One region of the Paenibacillus sp. FSL H7-0690 genome, then DNA from elsewhere that is predicted to be linked to it. Evidence: predicted binding sites of a transcription regulator. Region 1 holds the regulator's gene; each other region holds the start of a gene.
What was found. Region 1 encodes LexA, which represses DNA repair genes until DNA is damaged. Its sites were predicted from a motif close to CGAACATATGTTCG; they were not measured.
Positions count from the first base shown of each region.

Region 1 (3,512 bases):
TTTTCCACCTTCAAGTACGGACGACGGAAGAACAATAGCGCTGCCAGCAAATAGTACAGTACTACTCCCAGCCAATTAGCCAGCATGCCATTGCCTTTGGCCTGATCAATAGAACCAACTACCCAAAACATAGTGCCAAGTATCACTAACACTACCGGAAATGCAATGTTGCGACCTTTAAAGACTTCGGCATTCTGGGTAGGAGATTTAGAGGCATAAATCGTATCCTTGCCTTGTTTCTTTCTTTGCTTGTTGATTTGCTGTGTGTTGCGTTGAACCATTCTTTCCCAAGAACGGGCCATGTGCGTTCCCCCTAGTCATCCTGAAATATCTATGAAAAGGAACAGCGAGCTAATGTTTAAGCCCCTTGTTACCTTGTTCATGCTCATCGTTATCTACTACTTCAATAGTATTTAATTGTGCTCGGAAGTTATTGCGGATATTCCCCAGGTAAATTTCACGAAGCTTGGCGCGTTCCGCCACTTCCTCTTGATTAAGGCCTACGCTCTTCTGTTTGCGTGCCAATTCGTTAATTCGCGCGACCAACTCATCAATATTCAATACTTTCCCTCCCCCTATAAATTAATTCTAACTCTGCCATGAGAAAAAGAGCTTGTCAAGGTCTACTCCCTGCAAGCTCTACTGGTCATTCTATTATGTTCTCAGAAAATTAATAAATAGGTAAAGTAAGTATGTCTCCAGCGTTAATTTGACTACTCTTAATCCCACTTGAACGTTTAATTCCTTCTATATAAACAACTGTCTTCATATCAGCTGGTTTATTCTTAAGAGCAATACTCCATAGTGTATCTCCACGTTCAACCACAATCCGCTTCTCTTCCTTCATTATAGTCGTCGATCCTGCAAATACATTTCCCACTACTGTTAGGCCAGATAATACTAGCACGAAAATCAATATTAACTTAATAAAGAAATCTTGACGGAACAACGAAATCATCCCTCCAAGCAAACGTTCCGTTATCTCTTTCACCTTAGCGGAATTACGTGCAACGTCATTATGTCCTATAGATTCAACCACTGGGGCCTTATCGTAGATGCTGCGGTATGTACTGTATTTTAGCATAATCATCATCCTCCAAACACTTGTTCTTACTTTCGAATTTATAATAACACGAACATGTGTTTTGTTCAATACTATTTCAGAACAATTGTTCTCTTTTTTTCGAGAGACTCAAGCGGTTCATTTTATTATCATTTGTCTACCATTTTTTAACTCTAGCAGATTTATATTTATAATAGTTAGAACTTATGTTTGTGCGAACGGTAGTTCTATGTTATAATTTTCCCAAACATTACTATATGGGGTTGATTCCAATGTCAAAGATTTCAAGTCGCCAGCTGGCGATCCTGGAATTTATACGAAGCGAAGTCCGCAGCAAGGGTTATCCACCTTCCGTCCGGGAAATTGGAGAAGCTGTTGGCCTTGCTTCCAGCTCCACAGTTCACGGTCATTTGGACCGGCTTGAGAAGAAGGGACTTATTCGTCGAGATCCAACGAAGCCACGTGCAATAGAATTACTAGGCCAAGAGGATTCAGAGAATGTTCACCAATTCGCGCAGACCATCTCACGGATTCCTGTTGTAGGTAAAGTTACCGCCGGGGTACCTATCACTGCTACAGAGAATATCGAAGACTACTTCCCACTTCCTACTCACTATGTAGGTGACAACAAAGTATTTATGCTGTCTGTCATGGGTGATAGTATGGTGGACGCAGGCATTATGAATGGTGACTATGTGATTGTTCGCCAACAACAAACAGCGGACAACGGAGATATCGTTGTAGCCATGACCGAAGAAGATGAAGCAACCGTTAAGACCTTTTACAAGGAACGTGATCATATACGGCTTCAGCCGGAGAATCCAGCTTATGAGCCGCTTCGCCTTAATCGCGTAACTATTCTCGGAAGAGTCATCGGATTGTTTCGAGATATCCACTAAGTATGCACTTCTAACATAAAAGGCTGTTCCGCATATGCGGAACAGCCTTTTTTCTACGTTTATTTGCTTTTCCAACCACTTACGAACATTTGTTCCCAGTGGCTAAAATGGCCATTTTCTATGAATAACCCTTTAGGCGTTCTGCTCATATCCTAATTAGAAAGGAGTGTTGCGTATAATGCCCAACTACCGAATTATTGTAGATCTGACCCAACGAATGTTATATCTTCTGGACAATGATATTGTGATTAGAGGTTTCCCTGTCGGCATCGGTAAGATGTTAACCCAATCCCCAGTGGGTGAATTCACTATTATTAACAAACAACCCGACCCAGGGGGTCCCTTCGGTGTGTTTTGGATGGGACTGTCTAAACCACACTACGGAATTCATGGAAACAATGACCCTTCCTCCATTGGGAAAGAGGTGTCCCACGGCTGCATCCGGATGTACAACGAGGATGTGTTAGCACTCGCTGCTATTGTCCCTATAGGCACACGAGTAACGATAAGAAATTAAATTCGAATGGAGGCTCGGCAACCCCCAAATCACATTAAAAATGGGGGTCATTACATAAGTAAGTATTTTTTCATTAGCATACTAGGAGTTTCGTGATTATATGTCGAATATTGTTAACAGGATTGCAAATTGAAAAGGATGTGTTTAGTTTGAATAATTCAAAAATTAGAACCCTCGTCGATTTTAAAGTCGATGCACTGGGTAAGCTGTCCGGTTTACTTTTAAATGATGAACAAGCTAGTGGAAAAAAAGTGAATTTGCTCACCTCTTTTGGCAGCATTCAGGGAATCGTCTCTCCAACCGTCTCCAACAAAGAGGATGTATTTGATTTAAAATCTTTGATGGATGATGTAATTGTAGACGAATACATATCTTATTTGGGAGCAGAACACCCTGATAAAAATTTCAGCTATAACTTTGTTGTCCTCAATGACGTTACTGTAAGACCTTATGCTAGTTATGGGACTCCGATCGAATACAAACAGCTGATTGTTTATACCGATCATATCACTGCCTTCAATTTTCTATAGGTTTTCATAATCACCTTAAAAAGCACCCTTGCAGCAACCCCCAATTTTGCATCATTTGCAGAATCGGAAGGTTTCTCTGGGTGCTTTTTTTGGGTTAATCGTGAAGCCGATCCTATAATTCCACGAATTTCCCTTTTAAAAGATACTAGTGGAGATCATTCAGGCATATCTTTCAATAAGCAACAATTTGAGTCTAATGAGATAACTAGGAGGTGTGATTATATGCTGATTATCTTGATGTACTTATTTGCTATTTTAGGAGTTGTTTTAATTCTAAGTGCCGCCATTATAAAATTGAAAACGCTATCTGCTTCATCTGAAATTTCTAAGCTAGTTAATGCGACCTCATCTTTTAACATCAGCTTCACCAAAACATTCATTCCCCCCAATCAATCTCACTTGATCGCACTTAACGAGCCTAATAAAAAATTGGCAATCGGTACCAAAAATCCGAAGAGTAACAAAAAAGCAGTAGCAAAGCTATACTCTTTTGATAATGTAAT
Region 1 is NZ_CP150281.1:3,881,891-3,885,402, forward strand. Features, by position in the region: gene MHI32_RS17090 (hypothetical protein) at 1-302, opposite strand, end outside; gene MHI32_RS17095 (DUF896 domain-containing protein) at 352-561, opposite strand; gene MHI32_RS17100 (LysM peptidoglycan-binding domain-containing protein) at 671-1,084, opposite strand; gene lexA (transcriptional repressor LexA) at 1,336-1,962, shown strand; gene MHI32_RS17110 (L,D-transpeptidase) at 2,141-2,479, shown strand; gene MHI32_RS17115 (hypothetical protein) at 2,629-3,009, shown strand; gene MHI32_RS17120 (hypothetical protein) at 3,232-3,512, shown strand, end outside.

Region 2 (3,512 bases), 1.3 Mb from region 1:
GGTGTTGTAGTTGTTAGGTCTGTAATTATCATCGATGCGGATCTTATCTTTCATAATGCTCTCATGCTGATTCATTGTTCCCGTGGTGCCGTTCATTAAATTGCCTTCCGTATTCATCATCCGAGTGTGTTCCGCAGTCCCATCCATCCCGGTATTCGCGGCGGGGATACCGCCCAATGCTGCTGATCCCACGGCATTTGATGCATAGCTAGCTCCCATTAGACTCATTGATAATACAGTACCGCATGCAAGGCTTGTTATCAGCTTGTTCACAGTGTTATGCCTCCCTTTAAGGTTAGTTATCACTGATAATTTCCCCTTGGACGGCACTGTCTATGCATGGTGGTTTTACTCTTTTACTACATTAACTGCCTTAGTCACAGCATCATAAGTAACCTTTGCTCCAAGCGCCTCAGCCAGCGCACGTATGGGTACATAGGTTGTTCCGGTATCGAGAACGCCATCGGTAAGCTTGCGGCCGTTTAGGTTAATGGTCACTGTAACGTCTTTGTTCACCTGATCATCCCCTCCGGTAATCTTTTTTAAAGCCTCTTTGGCTTGGTCCGTCGTTGGACGTTTACCTGCCCGAAGTTGATCTATAGTTAAACCGAAAGTCATTTGCAGATGTGAATAATCTTTAAAAGAGGTCCAGTCCCCGCCCCATTCTAAACCAAGCCGCTTAGCCTCCTGTACAACCTCTTGCCAATCTGCTGTCTTATCCTTATCACCATCACGATTGATATCCCAAGAAAGGCTAGTGCCATTCGGCAGCAAAAGCGCAAAATCAAACGCAAGACCATAATTATGATAGCTGGTACCGCCTTTAGCGTTGGTAACTATCGGTCCTGGTTTGCTTCTACCCTGCGCATACAAAGCATTTTGCTCAGCAATGGTCCGTAGACCCTGAGTAATAACGATAGGGACTCCTCTCGCATGGCTTTGCTGAATCAAAACATTCGCACCTGCCGCCAAGACAGGATGAAGCCCGACCAGACGCGCCGCGGATTTTTCCCTCAATTGCTCCAAAGTCAGCATAGAATCACCCCTTTGGTATATTCAATGATGACGCTGCCCTATTTGCCTGTACCCCTGTCCCCTTTAGGATGATTTCCACAAAAAAGGACAAAATATTTAACGAAAGGTGGGAGACATATGGATATTCATAGCGATAGCTATAAAGTTGCAGCCCTTAGTGAACAGGAAGAAGCACTGGAAATTATTCGGAATGCTGAAGCTTCCATTGCACATCTGACCGGTAATCCTACCGTTACCTTAATCGCTTATGAGAAAAGCGAAGGCAACGGCTCTCAGCATTAAACGATGTAGACCTCGACAATATCATCCACATCGATCCACTTCCATTCCTCCGCCCACTGCAGCTTAAACTCACGCGAGTGGGTGTGAATGGAAGTCACAAAACCACTTAACATAGTATTTTCAAAAGGGTCAAAAAGAACAACTGTCACTCGTACATGACTCCGCAACGACAAAGCCAGTGTACATTCAATCTCCTCCAGCTTCTGCTCATCCAGAATAGGCTTGATGCGGCGCAGCGTTTCCCGTTCATCTCTTATAATTCGTATCTTATGCTCCGGCAGCATCATGCGGCTGCTTTCCCACAGCCCGTTTTTCTCCAGCTTTTTGCCCATGGTAACCCCTCCTTAATTATATATCTATTCCTCTGAACACGAACGTATGTTTGTATTATATCCGCATCTTCGCATATTAATCAATAATCAGGAAAAAGATACCTTTTTAAGGGTCACTCTTTATTCAAAAGATGTATATTAATGTATATCTATCCAAGCTAAAATTCGCAGCAAAAAGACGCTGACAGATAAACTGCGCAGCGCCTGATTTGATTTATTCTTGAACAACGTCCCCAGACTCTGAGGTAGCCTGACCTTCGGAGTCTATAAGCCCTGTTGCTTCTCTTGCCTCGTTAAGCTTGGAAATACCGAATAACATCGCTACATCAGCGTTCTGATTCAATTCATTAAATTGCTCAGCCGTAACGTTTGCGGAATCAGCACCTTGAGAGGCCTCTTCTTTTAAAGAATAAGCACTTTCAAAGGCAACTTTAGACTCTTCGAGCAACTTACGAATGTCTTCAGGCAAGCTGGAGGAAATTTTTACTTTCTCGGCTTGATTCGATAAATCAGTTGCGGTACTCTGGAATTGCTTAATTTTCTTCTCCAACTGCTTGTCCGTGAGTTCTCCTGCTGAATAACCAGCAATGGCTTCGTTGAACTCCGCTAAAGAAGTTTTTCCTGACTCTTCAAGTTTAGACATTTCATTGTAGAAGTTTTGCACGGTCTCCTGCACTTCTTCCTCCGTGGCAGGTGCCGATGAAGTTGAATTATTGCTGCAGGCGCTAAGGATGACAGTCATCATCAGCATTCCTATTAGTAAAGCTTTTTTCATTATTTATCCCTCCACTTAACAGGATAATGTCGGTTTGTGTAAAGCGCAAATGAAATATATGTAAAATGACTGTTATGTTATAATTATTTTAATTGTGATCAGGAAAGGAGAGTATTTATGCCTTATTGCACCACCTGTGGAGCGGAATACAAGCAGGGCGCTAAATTTTGTGGAGAATGTGGAACCAGCCTTGACGGTACTGCTCCAGTAACCGCTCATCGACCCGCAGTAGATAATCATGTCATTCAAGAAGTTGTCCTCTGGAAAGGCAAACCTGCCGGCATCTCGGATCGACTCAAAGGAATCGTAGGACTTAACACAACTTCATATACCATTACAAGTCAGCGTATTATGGTAAAGACCGGACTTATCGGTAAAAATGTTGAAGAAATCGAATTGCTGCGCGTACGCGATTTATCCGTAAAACAGTCTATCATGGACCGGATGCTTGGCATTGGATCATTAACTGTATTTTCTGATGATGCCTCAGCGCCTCAGCTTCTTTTTCGAAAAATCCATGATGCCCAAACCGTCAAAGATGTTCTGCGCAAAGCCGTTCGTGACGAGAAGATCGCCAACAACATTAGCTACCGCGAGCAAATTTAAGACGTTCATACGTAAAAAGGCCCCGGAAAACCGGGGCTTTTTGCTTGCGCTTGCACACTTGAAGTACTCTTTTTATGGAAGATAAAATGCCCCCGCTGGGATAACCCCCTTGATCTGGCTCGGACTCTCCCACTGCAAAACAACCCGGGCGTCGCCCGCATTCTCATAATACTCCACCTTTATTTCATACGGCTTACCTGCAATCAGGTTTATGCTCCCTTTTCGTTCCTGGCCGCTCTGATTCACCCAACTATCAATGACTAGCCCGCCATCAATCCATACCCGTATCCCATCATCAGAGTAGGAATAAATGGTATACACCTCGCTAAAAGCAGCCGTCAGCTTCCCACTCCACCGCACAGAGAACGCATCTACACGAATGGCAGGATCAGGCGAACCTTGTCTCCATGAAAAGTTAATATTGGCATCCGTACGCAACAGTGCAGGCGTGCCGCTAAGCGTCATGTTATTGTAATATTGGC
Region 2 is NZ_CP150281.1:5,211,196-5,214,707, forward strand. Features, by position in the region: gene MHI32_RS22980 (WGxxGxxG-CTERM domain-containing protein) at 1-273, opposite strand, end outside; gene MHI32_RS22985 (M15 family metallopeptidase) at 349-1,035, opposite strand; gene MHI32_RS22990 (hypothetical protein) at 1,153-1,317, shown strand; gene MHI32_RS22995 (YolD-like family protein) at 1,314-1,649, opposite strand; gene MHI32_RS23000 (hypothetical protein) at 1,864-2,424, opposite strand; gene MHI32_RS23005 (PH domain-containing protein) at 2,542-3,030, shown strand; gene MHI32_RS23010 (glycosyl hydrolase) at 3,103-3,512, opposite strand, start outside.
Region 2: the regulator LexA is predicted to act here: its motif matches at 1,689-1,702, upstream of MHI32_RS22995 (YolD-like family protein).

Region 3 (3,512 bases), 300 kb from region 1:
GGCTACATTGCTAGGAAATATAATATGGTCACCAATCTCGGTAAACTCCTTGATCCACTTGCGGACAAACTGCTGGTATCTGCAGTTCTGATTTCACTTGTGGAGCTGGGCAGATGCGATTCATGGATTGCTATTGTAATCATCAGTCGTGAGTTTGCAGTCACCGGACTTCGCCAGATTGCATTGCTAGAGGGAAAAGTGGTTGCCGCCAGCAAATGGGGCAAGATAAAGACGGTTGTACAAATTGTTGCGATCTCACTGCTGTTGTTGAATAATTTCCCATTTCAATTTGTCAGTATTCCTGTAGACGATATTGCTATTTGGGCCGCAGCGCTGATCACTATTTATTCTGGAATTGATTATTTTGTGAAGAATAAGGATCTGCTACAGCTGCATAATGCGTAAGCATGTAAGCTGGATATACAAGGAAAGGTAATAGGTGAAGCACCTATTACCTTTTTTGAAATCCAAAAGCAGTGTACCTACATTATAACGAGGAGGCGAAAGCCAGGTATGAAAGCGGAGATTATTGCAGTAGGGACAGAGCTTTTGCTCGGTCAAATCGTGAATAGTAATGCCCAGTTTTTGTCTATCGAGCTAGCTGCCATCGGGATCGATGTATACTTTCAAACCGTTGTCGGTGATAACAGCAGCCGCCTACAGCAAGCCATCGAGATCGCTCAGAGTCGGGCTGACGTTATTATCTTTACGGGCGGAATTGGCCCCACTGAGGATGATCTGACTAAAGACGCACTGGCTGCATCGCTAGGTAGAACGCTCCATATTGATCGTTTGGCGATGGATCATGTACAACGTTTCTTTGATGATCGTAAGATCGTTATGACCGAAAATAACCGCAAACAGGCACTTATAATTGAAGGAACTACACCGTTGCCGAATGAAATCGGTCTTGCGGTTGGGATTGCTTTTGAGCATGAGAAGAAATATTATATTGTGCTTCCAGGTCCACCTCGTGAGATGAAACCGATGTTCGTTGATAAAGCAGTACCGTGGCTACAGCAGCACGCCTTGACGAACGAAACACCGCTTTATTCAAAAATGCTCAAATTTGCCGGCATCGGAGAATCACTGCTGGAGGACAAGCTCATCGAACTGATTCGCAGTCAGACTGATCCAACGATTGCTCCGTATGCCAAAGAGGGAGAGGTAACTGTTCGTATTTCGACAAAGGCCCCTTCTGAGCATGAAGCTACAAAAAAGCTGGAGATACTGGAACAACAAATCAAGGAGATTTTGCCGGAACATTTGTATGCGAACATTGATGTGCCGCTGGAGCAATTGATTGTGGATTGGATGGCGGATGCCGGCCTGACCTTAAGTGCGGCAGAGAGCTGCACCGGAGGTTTGCTGATGGAGAGCATAACAAATATTCCAGGCAGTGCATCGATGTTTGCCGGCGGAATCGTCTGCTATTCGAATGACCTAAAGAAAAAGCTACTGAATGTGCCAAGTGCTTATTTGGAGGGACCCAATGCTCCTGGAGCCGTAAGTCGAGAAGTTGCCGAGGTGTTGGCTGACCAAGTGAGAATGATTGCAGACAGCGATTTCGGCTTATCTGTTACGGGTGTGGCTGGACCGGGTTATTCTGAGCGCAAGCCTGTTGGACTTGTATTTATCGGCTTGGCTGAACGGGGACGTAAGACAGAGGTCTATGAGCTTAATCTTAAAGGTACACGGGAAAATATCCGGTTGCGTACTGTAAAGGCTCTGCTGTATCGTCTGTGGCGGAGACTTGAGGAACGCAAGGTGGAGACACCTCTTGAGGGTTCAGACTTGTAATGGGAGATTAGCCCAGTTATAATAAACACATACGGAAGAACCGTGGCACTGAGATTTCTTTGCTGCGGTTTTTTGTATATTTGCAGAGATTTTGATCACGATGACTACTCATGATCATAAGTCGTTGATGTCCGGTGAAGTGGGGAATTTAATTAACTTCTATCTCCGGAGGGAGGCTTACAATAAAAGGGATAAATAACGCCCAAGACAAAAAAAACGAATGTATGTTCGAAAAAAAGCTTGGCAAGACCTTAAAAACACGTTATTATATTACTATAAACAGTGAAGGAAGTGGTCTGATTGTCAGATCGTCGTGCAGCGCTTGATATGGCGCTTCGTCAAATAGAAAAACAATTTGGTAAAGGTTCGGTAATGAAACTGGGAGAATCCACGCATATGCAAGTGGAAGTTGTACCTAGCGGATCTTTGGCACTTGATATTGCGTTAGGTATAGGCGGACTTCCAAAGGGACGTATTATTGAAGTATATGGACCGGAATCTTCAGGTAAAACAACAGTTGCTCTTCATGCTATTGCAGAAGTGCAAAGACAAGGCGGACAAGCTGCATTTATCGATGCCGAGCATGCGCTTGATCCGAAATATGCACGTAACTTGGGCGTAAATATCGATGAGTTGCTGCTTTCTCAGCCAGACACGGGTGAACAAGCGCTGGAAATCGCCGAAGCACTCGTTCGTAGTGGAGCCGTTGATATTATTGTCGTTGACTCCGTTGCTGCTTTGGTACCTAAGGCTGAAATTGAAGGCGATATGGGTGATTCCCACGTCGGATTGCAGGCTCGCTTGATGTCTCAAGCACTTCGTAAGCTTTCTGGTGCCATTAGCAAATCCAATACGATCGCTATCTTTATCAACCAGCTTCGTGAGAAGATCGGTGTTATGTTCGGTAACCCTGAGACAACTCCGGGTGGTCGTGCATTGAAATTCTACTCTTCTGTACGTTTAGATGTACGTCGCGTAGAGAGCATCAAGATGGGGAACGATGTGGTTGGTAACCGTACTAAGATCAAGATTGTGAAGAATAAAGTAGCCCCTCCTTTTAAACAGGCTGATGTTGATATTATGTACGGTGAAGGGATTTCCAAAGAGGGAAGTCTTGTAGATATCGGTACTGAAATGGATATCGTGAATAAGAGTGGTGCATGGTATTCCTACGAAGGCGAGCGTCTCGGTCAAGGCCGTGAGAATGCTAAACAGTTTTTGAAGGAACATCAGGATATTGCCCTTATTATTGAGAATAAGATCCGTGAAGCAAGTAATTTATCCACTATTGTTGCTGCGCCGAAGAATGAAGATATTATTGCAGAGCAAGAAGAAGAAGAGAAATTGCTTCTCGAAATCGAATAGTATATTAAGCAATAGGACGCCCTGTGATTGATTGTTGCAGGGTGTCTTTTCTTAACAAGTAACGAAAGTAAGACGATAACCGATCTATTGCTACGAGGTGACAAACAACTATGGTAATACAACTGGATTTTGAAGCAGAAGAACAAGATGAGCAGGTGTTATCTGATTTTCCTGAAGGAGAACTCTTAGAGATCACTAAAGTAGAACGTCAAAAGAAATCTGACCACCGTTATATCATACATTTCGGAGCATATAACATGACTGTGCACGAGGACGTCATGATTAAATATCGAATGATTACTGGTAATTCTTTTATGAAGGCTGATTTGGTGGAAATTGTTGTAGCT
Region 3 is NZ_CP150281.1:4,181,722-4,185,233, reverse strand. Features, by position in the region: gene pgsA (CDP-diacylglycerol--glycerol-3-phosphate 3-phosphatidyltransferase) at 1-405, shown strand, start outside; gene MHI32_RS18355 (competence/damage-inducible protein A) at 514-1,800, shown strand; gene recA (recombinase RecA) at 2,101-3,165, shown strand; gene MHI32_RS18345 (RecX family transcriptional regulator) at 3,276-3,512, shown strand, end outside.
Region 3: the regulator LexA is predicted to act here: its motif matches at 2,018-2,031, upstream of recA (recombinase RecA).